DNA from 2 places in the Williamsia sp. SKLECPSW1 genome. Region 2 is predicted to be linked to the other one. Evidence: riboswitches for the same ligand, from Rfam matches in the RefSeq annotation. Region 2 holds a riboswitch; the other holds the start of a gene.
What was found. A riboswitch is a leader RNA that binds a small molecule or an ion and turns the genes downstream of it on or off. The one in region 2 is predicted to bind cyclic di-AMP.
Positions count from the first base shown of each region.

Region 1 (5,827 bases), on a different contig from region 2:
ACGTCGGCGCTCGAGTAGGCCTTGAACGCGATGTGCGTCGCCGTGTGGCGCACACCCGGCAGCTTGTTGATCGTCCCGGTGACGACCGCGGCGACGCGTTCGTGGTCGCGCACGGCGACGATGGCGATCAGGTCGACGTCGCCCGCGCACGAGTAGACCTCGCGGACACCGTCGACCTCGGCGACGGCCTGGGCCGTCTCGTCGATGGCGTGGACGTCGGCGGAGATGAGGACGATGGCCGTGATCACCCGGTCAACTCTAGGCGGCGCGGGGACGGCGTCGGGGTCGTCGGCCGCGCGGCGGGGGACGAGTCGCGTCCGTGGTCGTCGGTGCCGCGGAGCTCGCGGGCCCGGTCCCGGGCGACGGCGACGGTGTCCCGCCAGTCCGACCACCGGGCCGCGGACCGCACGGGCAGTGCGAACCCGTGCGTCCCGCAGACGATCCGGACGGACGGCTCGGTCAGCCAGCGGTACACCAGCGCGACCTCCTCCGACGACGCACCGGTGAGCGGGCCCGCCTCCGGGACCACGGTCTCGGCGGACGCACACAGCGCCTGAGCGACGGGGAGCGGCGGCACACCGCGCGCGGCGACCCCTGCCGCGGCGAGCCGGCCGTGTCGCACGACGGCCAGCTGCCAGCCGCCGTCGCCGTCGGGGCGGGCGGCCACGAGTTCGGCGACCGCGCAGAGCCCCGCGAGGCGTTGACAGCGCTCCAGCGCGCCCAGCGTCAGTGCGAGACGGTCCCGCAGCCGCGCCGCGGTCTCGAACATCTCGACACCGGCCAGGTGGGCGATGCGCGTCAGCACCGACCGCAACGGGGTGTCGTCGTGGCCCACGATGAGAGCCCGCGCGCGCTCGACGGCGGGGCGGTAACCCTCGACGTCCGTCGAGGTCCCCGCGCCCGCGCAGCCGCCGACGGGGATGCGGCCGTCGGCGGTGCTCGCGCAGTCGTGACGGCGTGACGCGGCGATCCGGTGTCGGCAGGTCCGCAGCCCGCAGCAGCCGGCGATCAGGTCGGCGACATCCCGGGCATCGGCCCGGGAGCGGATCGGACCGACGGCCACCGATCGCGGCGTGCGGGTGACCGCGAGCCGAGGGAACGGCTCGTCGGTCAGCGTCACCCACCACCCGACGTGCGGTGCCTTCGAGCGGCGGTTGTAGGCGGGGCGGTGGGCGGCGAGCAGTCGCAGCTCGCGGACCCCGGCCTCCAGGCGATGGGCGCACTCGACGTGGTCGACGCGGGTCGCCAGCGCGATCATCTCGCGCATCCGGGTCCGGGTCTCCGCGCCCGTGAAGTACTGCCCGGTGCGACGACGCAGGTCCGTCGCGGTCCCGACATAGAGGACCTCCTCGGAGGGCCCGCGGAACAGGTAGACGCCGGGAGTGGTCGGGAGCCCGGCCACCATCGACCGCTTGGCGCGGTGTGCCGCTTGGATGCCGGGCAGGAAGTCGACCAGCTCGCGGTACGTGCCGACCCCCAGGTTGCCGATCCGCTCGAACAGCGCGTGCATCACCTCGACGGTGGCGCGCGCGTCGTCGAGGGCGCGGTGTGTGGGTGTGGTCGACACCGAGAACAGACGCGCCAGGGCCGACAGCTTCACGGTCGGGGCCTCGTCCTTGGTGAGGACCCGTCGGGCCAGTCGGACGGTGCACAGGACGCGACGGGCGGGGAACGTGTGTCCCGTGGCCGTTGCGGCGGCGCGGAGGAAGCCGGTGTCGAAGCGGGCGTTGTGGGCGACGACGACGGCGTCGCGGGCGAACTCGAGGAACGCGGGCAGCACCTCCTCGATCGGGGGTGCGCGGTAGACCATCGCCTCGGTGATGCCGGTGAGCCGCACGATGTGCGGCGGGATCGCGCATCCGGGGTCGACGAGGGTGGCGAACTCGCCGAGCACCTCACCGCCCCGGACCTTCACGGCGCCGATCTCGGTGATGCGGTCGCGTCCCGGGCTGCCGCCCGTGGTCTCGAGATCGACGATCACGAACGTCTCGGCACTCAGGGGCACGTCGGCGTCGAGCGTGAGCTGCACCGCCGCCGTACTCGTGTGGTCTGCGTGACGCATGAGGCGAACGCTAGTTCGACCGTCGGACATCCTCGTCGCCGGGCGGACGTGTCGGTGGGCGTGTCTAGCGTCCCTCTCGAGCGACGACGGACCGCCACGGCGGGACGACGTCGGAGTTCCCGACTGAGACGGAGATCACAATGCGGATCGATTGTGCCACCTGCCCCGGCCGCGGCCGGGCCTGTGACGGCTGCATCATGACTGTGCTCATCCCCGTGCGCGGCGCGGTGATCAGCGACGACGACCTCGACGGCCCGGTCGACCCGACTCCTCGCGAGGTCGACGACATCCGCGCCGCCATCGAGGTGTTGGTGGAGGCGGGGTTGACGCCCCCGTCGGCCCGGCGGTCCCGCATCGTGACCGAGAAGCGCTCTCCGGTAACGGATCTCGCGTCCAGGCGAGCCGGCTGACCGGTCCGCGGAACGCCGTCGTCACCGATGTGTGTCGCGGTGGACAGATCGACACACGGTTTCGTAACCTTTCCGAGACCTTGCGGGCAGCCCGCCTCACACCGAGTCGGACCGCCGGGTCACCGCTCAATCGCCCTGCGGGGCGTACCGGGGAACCATCACTGACGGACGTGAGTCCGACTCGGGGTGAATCGCGGCTTCCGTCAGACGACGGACTCCGTGTAGGGCCACTCTTCCGGCCCGAATCCGACAGCTAACCCGGTCGGCGGTCGAGGAAGAACCGAGGAGAACCCGTACGTGGCGAAGCACCGCGCACAGAGCACCAACACCGGTCTGAAGACCGCCCGGGGAGCGGTCCTCGCCGGGACCATCACCCTGGGCGCCGTGGCGACCGGGGCCGGTCCGGCCCTCGCGGCCCCCATCACCCTTCCGGGTATCGGCACCTTCGAGATCCCCGGTGTCACCGAGAACCAGATCCCGCCGCAGTTCAAGGCCAAGCCCAAGGGCCCGGAGACCGCCCCGAACCTCGCGCCGACCCGCGCGATCGGTCAGCGCGCGGCATCGGCCGCCCTCACCCGCATCGGCTCGCCCTACGTCTACGGCGCTGCCGGGCCGACCGCCTTCGACTGCTCGGGTCTCGTCTACTGGTCCTACAAGCAGGCCGGCAAGACCATTCCCCGGGACAGCTACGGCCAGCTCGGCGGCGGCACCCCGGTCGCGGAGAAGAACCTCGAGCCCGGCGACGTCATCATCATGAACGGCGGTTCGCACGCGGGCATCTACATCGGCAACGGCACCATCGTGCACTCGCTCACCGAGGGTGTCCCGGTGTCGAAGGCCAGCCTGAAGAGCGTCGACTTCTACGCTGCGCGCCGGTACTGACAGACCCTGATCGACCGGCGGGTGGTGGTTCAGGCGAACCATCACCGCAGCCGCGGTGATGGCCGTATCGTTCCTCCGGTGCGCCGGGGGGTACGGTCGCGAGTCGGCCCCGTCGGGCGTGTCGGGGGACGAACGGATTCGAAGGTGAAGCAGCACTCGTGATGGTCGGAGAACGTGTCGTGCGCGGCGTCGTCTCGTGTGTCGCGACCCTTCTCGTCGCCGTGGGCGTCGTGTGCCTGGCGGCACCGTCCGGCGCCGATCCCGTGACACGCAACCCCGATCAGCTCCTCGCCCGCTACACGTCGCTCGGGCGTGAGGCCGAGCAGTCGTCCGAGGCGATGCACAACGCCCAGATCGAGCTCGACGCGAAGAACGCGGAGCTGCGGTCCGCCGATGCCGCGGTCGGCGCGGCCGACAAGCGGCTGGCGGCGTTGTCCGGTCGACTCGACGTCCTGCAGGACCGGGTCGACACCCTGGTCAGCGCGTCGTATCGCGGTGCGCGTGTGAACCGTCTGTACGCGGTGCTCGTGTCCGACTCCCCGCAGTCCCTGCTCGACCAGATGTCCGGCCTGGAGATGCTGTCCCGACAGACGTCGGCCGACGTCCGCGCGTACCGCGCGGCGTCCGCCGACGCGGCGAAGGCCCGGGCGGCGGCACAGAAGGCCCGCGACACGGCGGCGAAGGCCGTCGCGGCCGTGGACGCGACCCGGGCGGGCCTCCAGCGGAAGCAGACCGACCTGCAGCTGAACATCGCCCAGGTGAAGGCCGTCTACGAATCGCTCACGGGCAAACAGCTCGCGGCGCTGCGCGGACCCGACATCACCTTCGACCCGTCGCTGATCCCGCGCGGGACCGCCCCGTGGATCGTCGCGGTGCAGGCGGCCCTGACGCGAATCGGCGACCCCTACGTCTGGGGTGCCACCGGACCGGCGCAGTTCGACTGCTCCGGGCTCATGGTGTGGGCCTACAAGCAGGCCGGCGAGACGCTGCCGCGATCCAGTGAGGCGCAGCTCGCCGGGGGCACGCCGGTCGACCGCAAGGACCTTCGTCCCGGCGACCTCGTCATCTACTACGCCGACGCGAGTCACGTCGGCATGTACGTCGGCGACGGGTACGTCGTGCACGCCTCCACCTTCGGCGTGCCGGTGAAGGTGGTCCCCCTCGACGACGCCGGGCCCTTCAAAGCCGCGCGCCGCTACTGAGGTGGGTTCCCACGGCGTGGCCACACGCCGCCGCGTCCTCGCGGTCGTCGCCACCGGGGTGGTCGCTGTCCTCGGACTGTCCGCCTGCGGATCCGAGACGCCCGCGCCGTCGTCCGCGTCGTCGTCGACGACGCTGAACGTCTACGAGGCCGACAGGGAGCAGGGGGTCCTCGCGACACTGACCGCCCTCGCTCGGGCCGATCGCGCCGGCGACGTCTCCGCGGCGAACGCCGTGGTCGACCCCGCCGCCACGGCGGCCTTCCGCGACTCGGTGGCGCAGACGGCCCGGGCCATCGGTGCCGTCGGCATCAGCACCCTGGAGTATCGGGTCCAGCGCGACACCGGTGAGTCGGACGAGTCGGGCCAGCTCGGCGATCGCGGTCAGCTGGGGGAGATCCCGGTACCCGCCGAGCTGCAGCAGCGACTCGACGCCCAGGGCAGCTCCGACTCGTGGGTCGTGCCCGCGGTGCTGCGGTACCAGTTCGCCGGCGTCGACGAGGCCCCGACCACCATCGAACGTCCACTCGTGATGGCCCGGTACGGAGACCGGTGGACCGTCGTCGGCGACGCGGGCCCCGTCCTCGGCTCCGGGTCACCGCGCGCCCAGTTCTGGGACTTCCCGGGTGTCCGGGCGCAGCGTGTGACGACCTCCGGCGGCACCTCGGTGGTCCTCGACTACCCGGGTAGTCGAGGACTCGGTGATCGCATCCGTGCAGCGCTCCCCGGTGCGGTCGGGGCGGTGTCGGCGTTCTGGGGCGGCCAGTGGCCGCGCCGCGCCGTGGTGATCGCGACCGACTCCGGTGCCGCCTTCTCCGGGCTCGCCCGCACCCAGGGCGACACCGCGGCCGCCGCCGCGGCCACGGTGTCCGGCGACGACACCGGCGTCAGCGCCCTGGGGCAGCGGGTGATCTTCACACCCGGTGCGATCACCGACCTACCGGGGCCCGCGCTCGACGTCGTGCTGCGGCACGAACTCACCCACGTCGCGGCCCGTCCCCGTACCGCCGACACGGCCCCGAAGTGGCTGACCGAGGGGGTGGCCGAGTACGTGGGCCGCCGCGGGACGTATCGCGACCTGGCCGACGCCGCACCCGACCTGGCCGAGCAGGTCCGCGCCGGGAAACTGCCCGCAGCGCTACCCGACGACGCCGCCTTCGACGTCGCAGGCGCCAACCCCCGACTCGCGTATCAGACGGCGTGGTCGTTCGCGGCGTTCGCCGCCGAGGCGTACACCCCGCAACGGCTCCGCGCGCTCTATCTGCGGCTCGCCG
Region 1 covers NZ_JBTGLI010000003.1:181,677-187,503, reverse strand. The annotation lists gene ACXVUM_RS20260 (Lrp/AsnC family transcriptional regulator) at 1-248, opposite strand, end outside; gene ACXVUM_RS20255 (DEDD exonuclease domain-containing protein) at 245-2,062, opposite strand; gene ACXVUM_RS20250 (hypothetical protein) at 2,260-2,472, shown strand; cyclic di-AMP (ydaO/yuaA leader) riboswitch at 2,586-2,755, shown strand; gene ACXVUM_RS20245 (C40 family peptidase) at 2,770-3,354, shown strand; gene ACXVUM_RS20240 (NlpC/P60 family protein) at 3,516-4,556, shown strand; gene ACXVUM_RS20235 (hypothetical protein) at 4,573-5,827, shown strand, end outside.
Region 1: another riboswitch for cyclic di-AMP. It lies ahead of ACXVUM_RS20245 (C40 family peptidase); the one in region 2 lies ahead of ACXVUM_RS12390 (transglycosylase family protein).

Region 2 (5,827 bases):
GTTGATCGACGGTGCTGCGAGCGCACGCTGGGCCAGGACCGCGGTACCCGCGGGCGGCGGGCTCGCCAGATCGGGGCGCGCGGCCAGCAGCGCGACGAGAGCATCGTCGGAGCGGGCGGAGAGGTCGTCGGCGAGGGCGTCCGGCGTGGACACCGACGCCGGACGGCGTGCCTGCTCGGACGAGGTCATCTCAACGATCATAGGGAGACCCCCGCATGGCAGAATGGGCCCGTGGCCGAGAAGAGCAGCAAGAAGCATTACGTCGACAACGGGTGGCCCCAGAGCGACGACGGCGACCACGAGCACGCCGTCTCCGAGTTCGCGGCCTCCATCTCCGGCGCGCTGTCGCCGTTCGGGGAGACCGAGTTCCCGCTCCCGGTCGAGCAGCTGCCGTACGTGCACGCCAAGACCACGGTCAATCGCTGACGCCGTGACCGACCCGGCTCGTCGGCTGTCGCACGTCGACGCCGACGGCGCCGCCCGCATGGTCGACGTCGGCGCCAAGCCCGTCACCGACCGTGTCGCGGTGGCGGCCGGGACCTTTCGCACCACCCCCGAGGTCGTCGCGGCCATCGCCGACGGCTCCGTCGCCAAGGGTGACGTCCTCGCCACCGCGCGCATCGCCGCCATCATGGGCGCGAAACGCACCCCGGATCTGATTCCTCTCTGCCACCAGGTGGCGTTGTCGTCGGTGTCCGTCGACCTGCGCGTCGGGGACGACGCCGTCGAGGTGACCGCCACCGCCGCCACGGCCGATCGCACCGGTGTCGAGATGGAGGCCCTGACCGCCGTCGCCGTGGCCGGTCTGACCCTGCACGACATGGTCAAGGCACTCGACCCCCGCGCGAGCATGACCGACATCCGCCTCGTCGAGAAGCGCGGCGGGAAGCACGGTCGGTGGACGCGTGACTGACCTCGCCCACGTCGTCGTCGCCTCGACACGCGCCGCGTCGGGGACCTACCCCGACCGCACCGGACCGATCATCGAGTCGTGGTTGCGCGAGCGCGGCTACGACGTCCACGTCGACGTCGTCGCCGATGGGGAAGCCGTCGGCCGATCGTTGCGAACGGCGCTGGAGGCGGGCGCGGTCCTCGTCCTCACCACCGGCGGCACAGGCCTCACCCCCACCGACGTGACACCCGAGCAGACGCGTACCTTTCTGGACCGCGAGATCCCCGGTCTGGCCGATGCGGTGCGAGCTGCCGGCTCGGACCAGGTCCCGACCGCCGTGCTCTCCCGGGGTGTCGCGGGCATCGCGGGGACGACGCTGATCGTGAACCTCCCGGGCTCCACCGGGGGTGTCCGCGACGGGCTGGCCGTTCTCGACCCCGTCCTGGCCCATGCCGTCGACCAGATCCGCGGCGGCGACCACCGATGACCGGAGCCCGCGTCGTGCGGACCGTCGTCACCGACGAGATCCTGGATCCCGACGAGCACCAGCGACTCGTGGCCGACGACTCCGCCGGAGCCGTCGTCTGCTTCACCGGGGCCGTCCGCGACCACGACAGCGCGCGCTCGGTGCGCGCACTGCACTACACGGCCCATCCGAGCGCGCCGGATGTCCTCGCCGAGGTGGTCGGAGGCGTCGCCGCGCAGTCCGAGGGTGTCCGGGCGGTCGCGGTGTCCCACCGCGTCGGTGATCTCGCGATCGGCGACGTCGCGTTCGTCGTGGCTGTCGCGGCGGACCATCGTCGGGCGGCGTTCGAGACGTGCTCGCGTCTCGTCGACGACGTGAAGGCCGCCCTGCCGGTCTGGAAACACCAGCATTTCGCCGACGGCACCGACGAATGGGTCGGCTCGGCCTGATCCGGGATCCCCGCGGCCGCCGCACGGCTCGTCCACCTCGTCGAGTGGGCGGCTCCGGACGTCGGTTGGGCGGCTCCGGACGTCGACCGGGCAGTGTGACCGGGTTCGCGTGCCGGAAGCGCCCACTCGACGTCCGGAAGCGCCCACTCGACGTCTGGTAGCGCCCACTCGACGGGTGGGTGCGCGGAGGCGCGGGAATGGAATGGGAATCAGACGGGAATGGAAAAGGACCCCGCACGGACCTGAGGTCTCGTGCGGGGCCCTTCGTCTGTGAGGCCCTACCGGATCACCGGGGTGATCACTGGAAAGGGATCAGATCCTTGTTCTGGTTGAACAGGGCGATCTGGTCGGCGGTGAGCTGCAGGCCGCTCTTCTTGGCCTGCTCCCAGAGCCCGACGATCGCGGGATCGATCTTGCCCTTCTCCTGGGCGCTGGTGACGATCTCGTCGACCTGCTTCTTCACGTCGTCGGTCGTCTTCGCGGCCTGATCCTTCACGTCCTGCACGGTCGGCAGCTGCGGGGCCTTGGGCAGGTCGGTCGGGGCCGTGCGCGGGGTCGGGGCGCCGAGGCCCGTGCCGCAGACGGGCCATGCGCCCTTGCCCTGGCCGGCGAGCACGCGCTCGGCGACCGTGATCTGCTGCTCCTTGGTGGCCTGGTTCGCAGAGGGTGCGAACTCGGTGCCGCCGTGGCCGGCCCAGGTGCTCGGGCTGAACTGCAGACCGCCCTGGTAGCCGTTGCCGGTGTTGATGGCCCAGTTGCCGCCCGACTCGCACTGGGCGACCTGGTTCCACTGGGCGTCGGTGGCCGCGGAGGCTGAACCGACACCGAAGAAGGCGCTGGCGCCGCCGCCGATGACGGCGGAGGTGAGAACGACCTTGGCGGCGGTGCGGGTGGCGGAGGACTGCTTGCGATGACGTCCGGACATGAGTTGCTGTGTTTCCTCTCCCCACGCGCCTGCGAGGTGAGCTGTCGGGTTCGGGCTGAGAGGTTGCCCGGCTCCGCATCGCGGAGCTTCACCCCAAGGGATCGGATGCGTCGTGTCGCGTCCGGCCCGATCCTCGTCGACTCCGTCCACCGTGTGGTGTCCGTCGGCGAGGTGGGTCCCCCGTCCTCGTTCCTGAAGTCTGGTCTGACGTGGTCCCGTCCGTGGAACGAGGTTCGGCGCGATGAACGGGACCTGTGCTTGTGGCGACCACTGCTGTGGCCGTCACGGACGCTACGTCCTCACGCGCCTGGAGTCATACCTTCGACGGACAAACGATCTCGCGTGTCAGGGCTGTGTATCGGCTGTGTGTCGGCGTCCGTGCAGGTGACGGCGTCGATACCCGTCCTGTGTCCGTACCGTGACCGCATCGTGATGTGAAGAACCTCACAGTTCTCGCGACACGCTGCGGGAAGAATTCCCGTGTGGGCGGACCGAATGAGGCCGTAGAGATTGTGGCGCACCCGAATTCGCACTCCGGATGAGTCGGACACGCCGACCCCGTCAGCGCTCGGTCGGACATCGTCAGCCGCCGGCGAACGGCGGGAGAACCTCGATCACCGATGCCCCGCTCAGCGGCACGTCGTACTCACGGACGACCACCGAGTCGCGCAGGAACGAACTGCGTTCGAGGACGCGCGCCAACCCCGGGTGGGCGTCACCCAGGCGGGCGCAGAGCTGCGTGAGCGTCGTCGACGGATCCACCTCGAGCACCTCCGAGGCCAGGCCCGCGGCGGCCTCGGCCGCGGCGAAGTAGCGCACCTGCAGCGACAAGACCCGCGGTGCATGGTCCGCGGTCATCCGCCGATCGCCGACATCGGACGGTCCGGCTGGAGGAACGACGGGTCGTTGATCGCGTGACCGGGCAGTTTGCCCCACGAGGCGACCCGCCAGGCCTGCGCGACGGCCTCGTCGTCGGCCCCGGAGCGCAGCAATCCGCGCAGATCGGTCTCGACCGTGGAGAACAGGCAGGTGCGTACCTGACCGTCGGCGGTGAGCCGAGTCCGGTCGCAGTCGCCGCAGAAGGGCCGGGTCACCGACGCGATGATCCCGACGCGCGCCGGGACGGTGTGTCCGTGACGGTCGACGGTGGTGTGGCCGTCGACCAGCCAGGTCTGCGCCGGAGAGGCGCCGCGGGGCTCCGGGTCGGCCACGAGGTCGAAGTCACGCGACAGCCGCTCGTGGACCTGCGCGGCGGTCACCATCCGCGACCGCGACCACGCGTGGTCGGCGTCGAGGGGCATCTGCTCGATGATGCGCAGCGAGTACCCGTGTTCCAGGCACATGCGGAGCAACGCGGGCGCGTCGTCCAGACCGCCGTCGGGGGCGAGGACGGCGTTGACCTTCACCGGACGCAGTCCGGCCTCGTGTGCGGCGGCGAGGCCGTCGAGGACGTGGTGGAGCCGATCGCGCCGGGTGATCGCGGCGAAGCGCTCACGGTCGAGGGTGTCCAGGGAGACGTTCACACGTCCCACGCCGGCGTCGGCGAGGGCCTGCGCGTGCCGCCGCAGCGACAGCCCGTTGGTCGTCAGCGAGACCTCGGGGGCGTTCGGCAGGTCACGCACCGCGCCGACGATGTCGACGAGATCGCGGCGCAGCAGGGGCTCGCCGCCGGTGAACCGCACCGCGCCGACCCCGAACCGCGTGACGGCGATCCGGATGAGTCGCACCATCTCCGACGCCGACAGCAGCGCGGAGTCGGGCAACCAGTCGAGGCCGTCGGCGGGCATGCAGTACGTGCAGCGCAGATTGCACCGATCGGTCACCGAGACACGCAGGTCCCGGGTGACACGTCCGAACGTGTCGGTCATCGGACCGGCGGTCGGCATCCCCGTGACGTCCGTCGGTCGTGGAGGCGCCGCGACGGGCATCCCCAGGCCGGTGGTGGTCATCACCCCAGCGTAGACGTCTCCGTGCGGGTCTCCAGGGCACGGAAGGTGCTGGCGTGGAACACCAGGGGGTCGACCGACGGGTCGGCGTCGAGCGCCTCGATGCGCAGGAGCACCAGCACGTGGTCGCCTGCGGGCACCTCGTCGTAGACGGTGCAGTCGAGCAGCGCCGCCGCGCCGGGGACGAAGATCGACCCGGTGTCGGCGACGAGCGGGGTGAACCCGTCGAACCGGTGGTCGGCCGGGCCGGCGAGCCGGGTGCACAGGGCCTCCTGGTCCGCGGCGAAGACGCTGAGCCCCAGGCTCGGCGCCGACCGGAGCCGGGGCCACGTCGTCGACGTGTGCTGCACGCACAGCGAGACCAGTGCGGGCTCGAGCGAGACGGTCGCGAACGAGCTGGCCGCCATCCCGACGGGTCGACCGTCGATCTCGGCGCAGGCACCGACGACGCCCGACGGGAAGCAGCTGTAGGCGCGTCGCAACGCCGTGCCGTCGGTCGCGGGCTGCAACGTGTCGAGGGCGCGAGGACTCACCGCTGCACCTCACCGTCGTCGGAGCCGCCCGGCGTTCCTGTCTGCCGACGACCCGACCGCAGCGCGAACACGACGGCCAGGACGAACCCGATGGGCAGGCCCAGCGTCGCCGCGTACACCCACACCGGGGCGCGGACGCCGTCGTCGAGGGCCGGCACCGCGAACATGGTGACGGTGGCGATCAGACCGATCGCGAAGAAGGCGAGGGCGACGTGCAGGAGCCGGTCGCCGTGCTGTTCGGCCATGATCAAACGGTAGAGCAGCATCGCGGCGCCCGGCCATCCGCGGGGCGGCCCGCGCCGCTGACGAGTACGGACTTTCCGCCCGCGCGCGGTAGAATGGGACATCGATGCGTCCTCCGAGGGGACTTCCGGTCTTCTCGGATGGGCGCATTCGTCATGAAGCGATCGCGATCAGAGTTGAAGGTGACACGGTGCCGACCGGCAAGGTGAAGTGGTACGACGCGGAGAAGGGCTTCGGCTTCCTCTCGCAGGACGACGGCGAGGACGTCTACGTCCGTTCGAGCGCCCTGCCCGGCGGTGTGGAGTCGCTCAAGCCCGGCCAGCGCGTCGAGTTCGGCATGGCCGCGGGTCGTCGCGGGCCGCAGGCGCTGTCG
Region 2 covers NZ_JBTGLI010000001.1:2,636,099-2,641,925, forward strand. The annotation lists gene ACXVUM_RS12365 (helicase-associated domain-containing protein) at 1-189, opposite strand, end outside; gene ACXVUM_RS12370 (hypothetical protein) at 232-426, shown strand; gene moaC (cyclic pyranopterin monophosphate synthase MoaC) at 485-913, shown strand; gene ACXVUM_RS12380 (molybdenum cofactor synthesis domain-containing protein) at 906-1,379, shown strand; gene ACXVUM_RS12385 (molybdenum cofactor biosynthesis protein MoaE) at 1,376-1,807, shown strand; gene ACXVUM_RS12390 (transglycosylase family protein) at 2,106-2,732, opposite strand; cyclic di-AMP (ydaO/yuaA leader) riboswitch at 2,743-2,869, opposite strand; gene ACXVUM_RS12395 (MoaD/ThiS family protein) at 3,315-3,590, opposite strand; gene moaA (GTP 3',8-cyclase MoaA) at 3,587-4,681, opposite strand; gene ACXVUM_RS12405 (flavin reductase family protein) at 4,681-5,211, opposite strand; gene ACXVUM_RS12410 (hypothetical protein) at 5,208-5,456, opposite strand; gene ACXVUM_RS12415 (cold-shock protein) at 5,645-5,827, shown strand, end outside.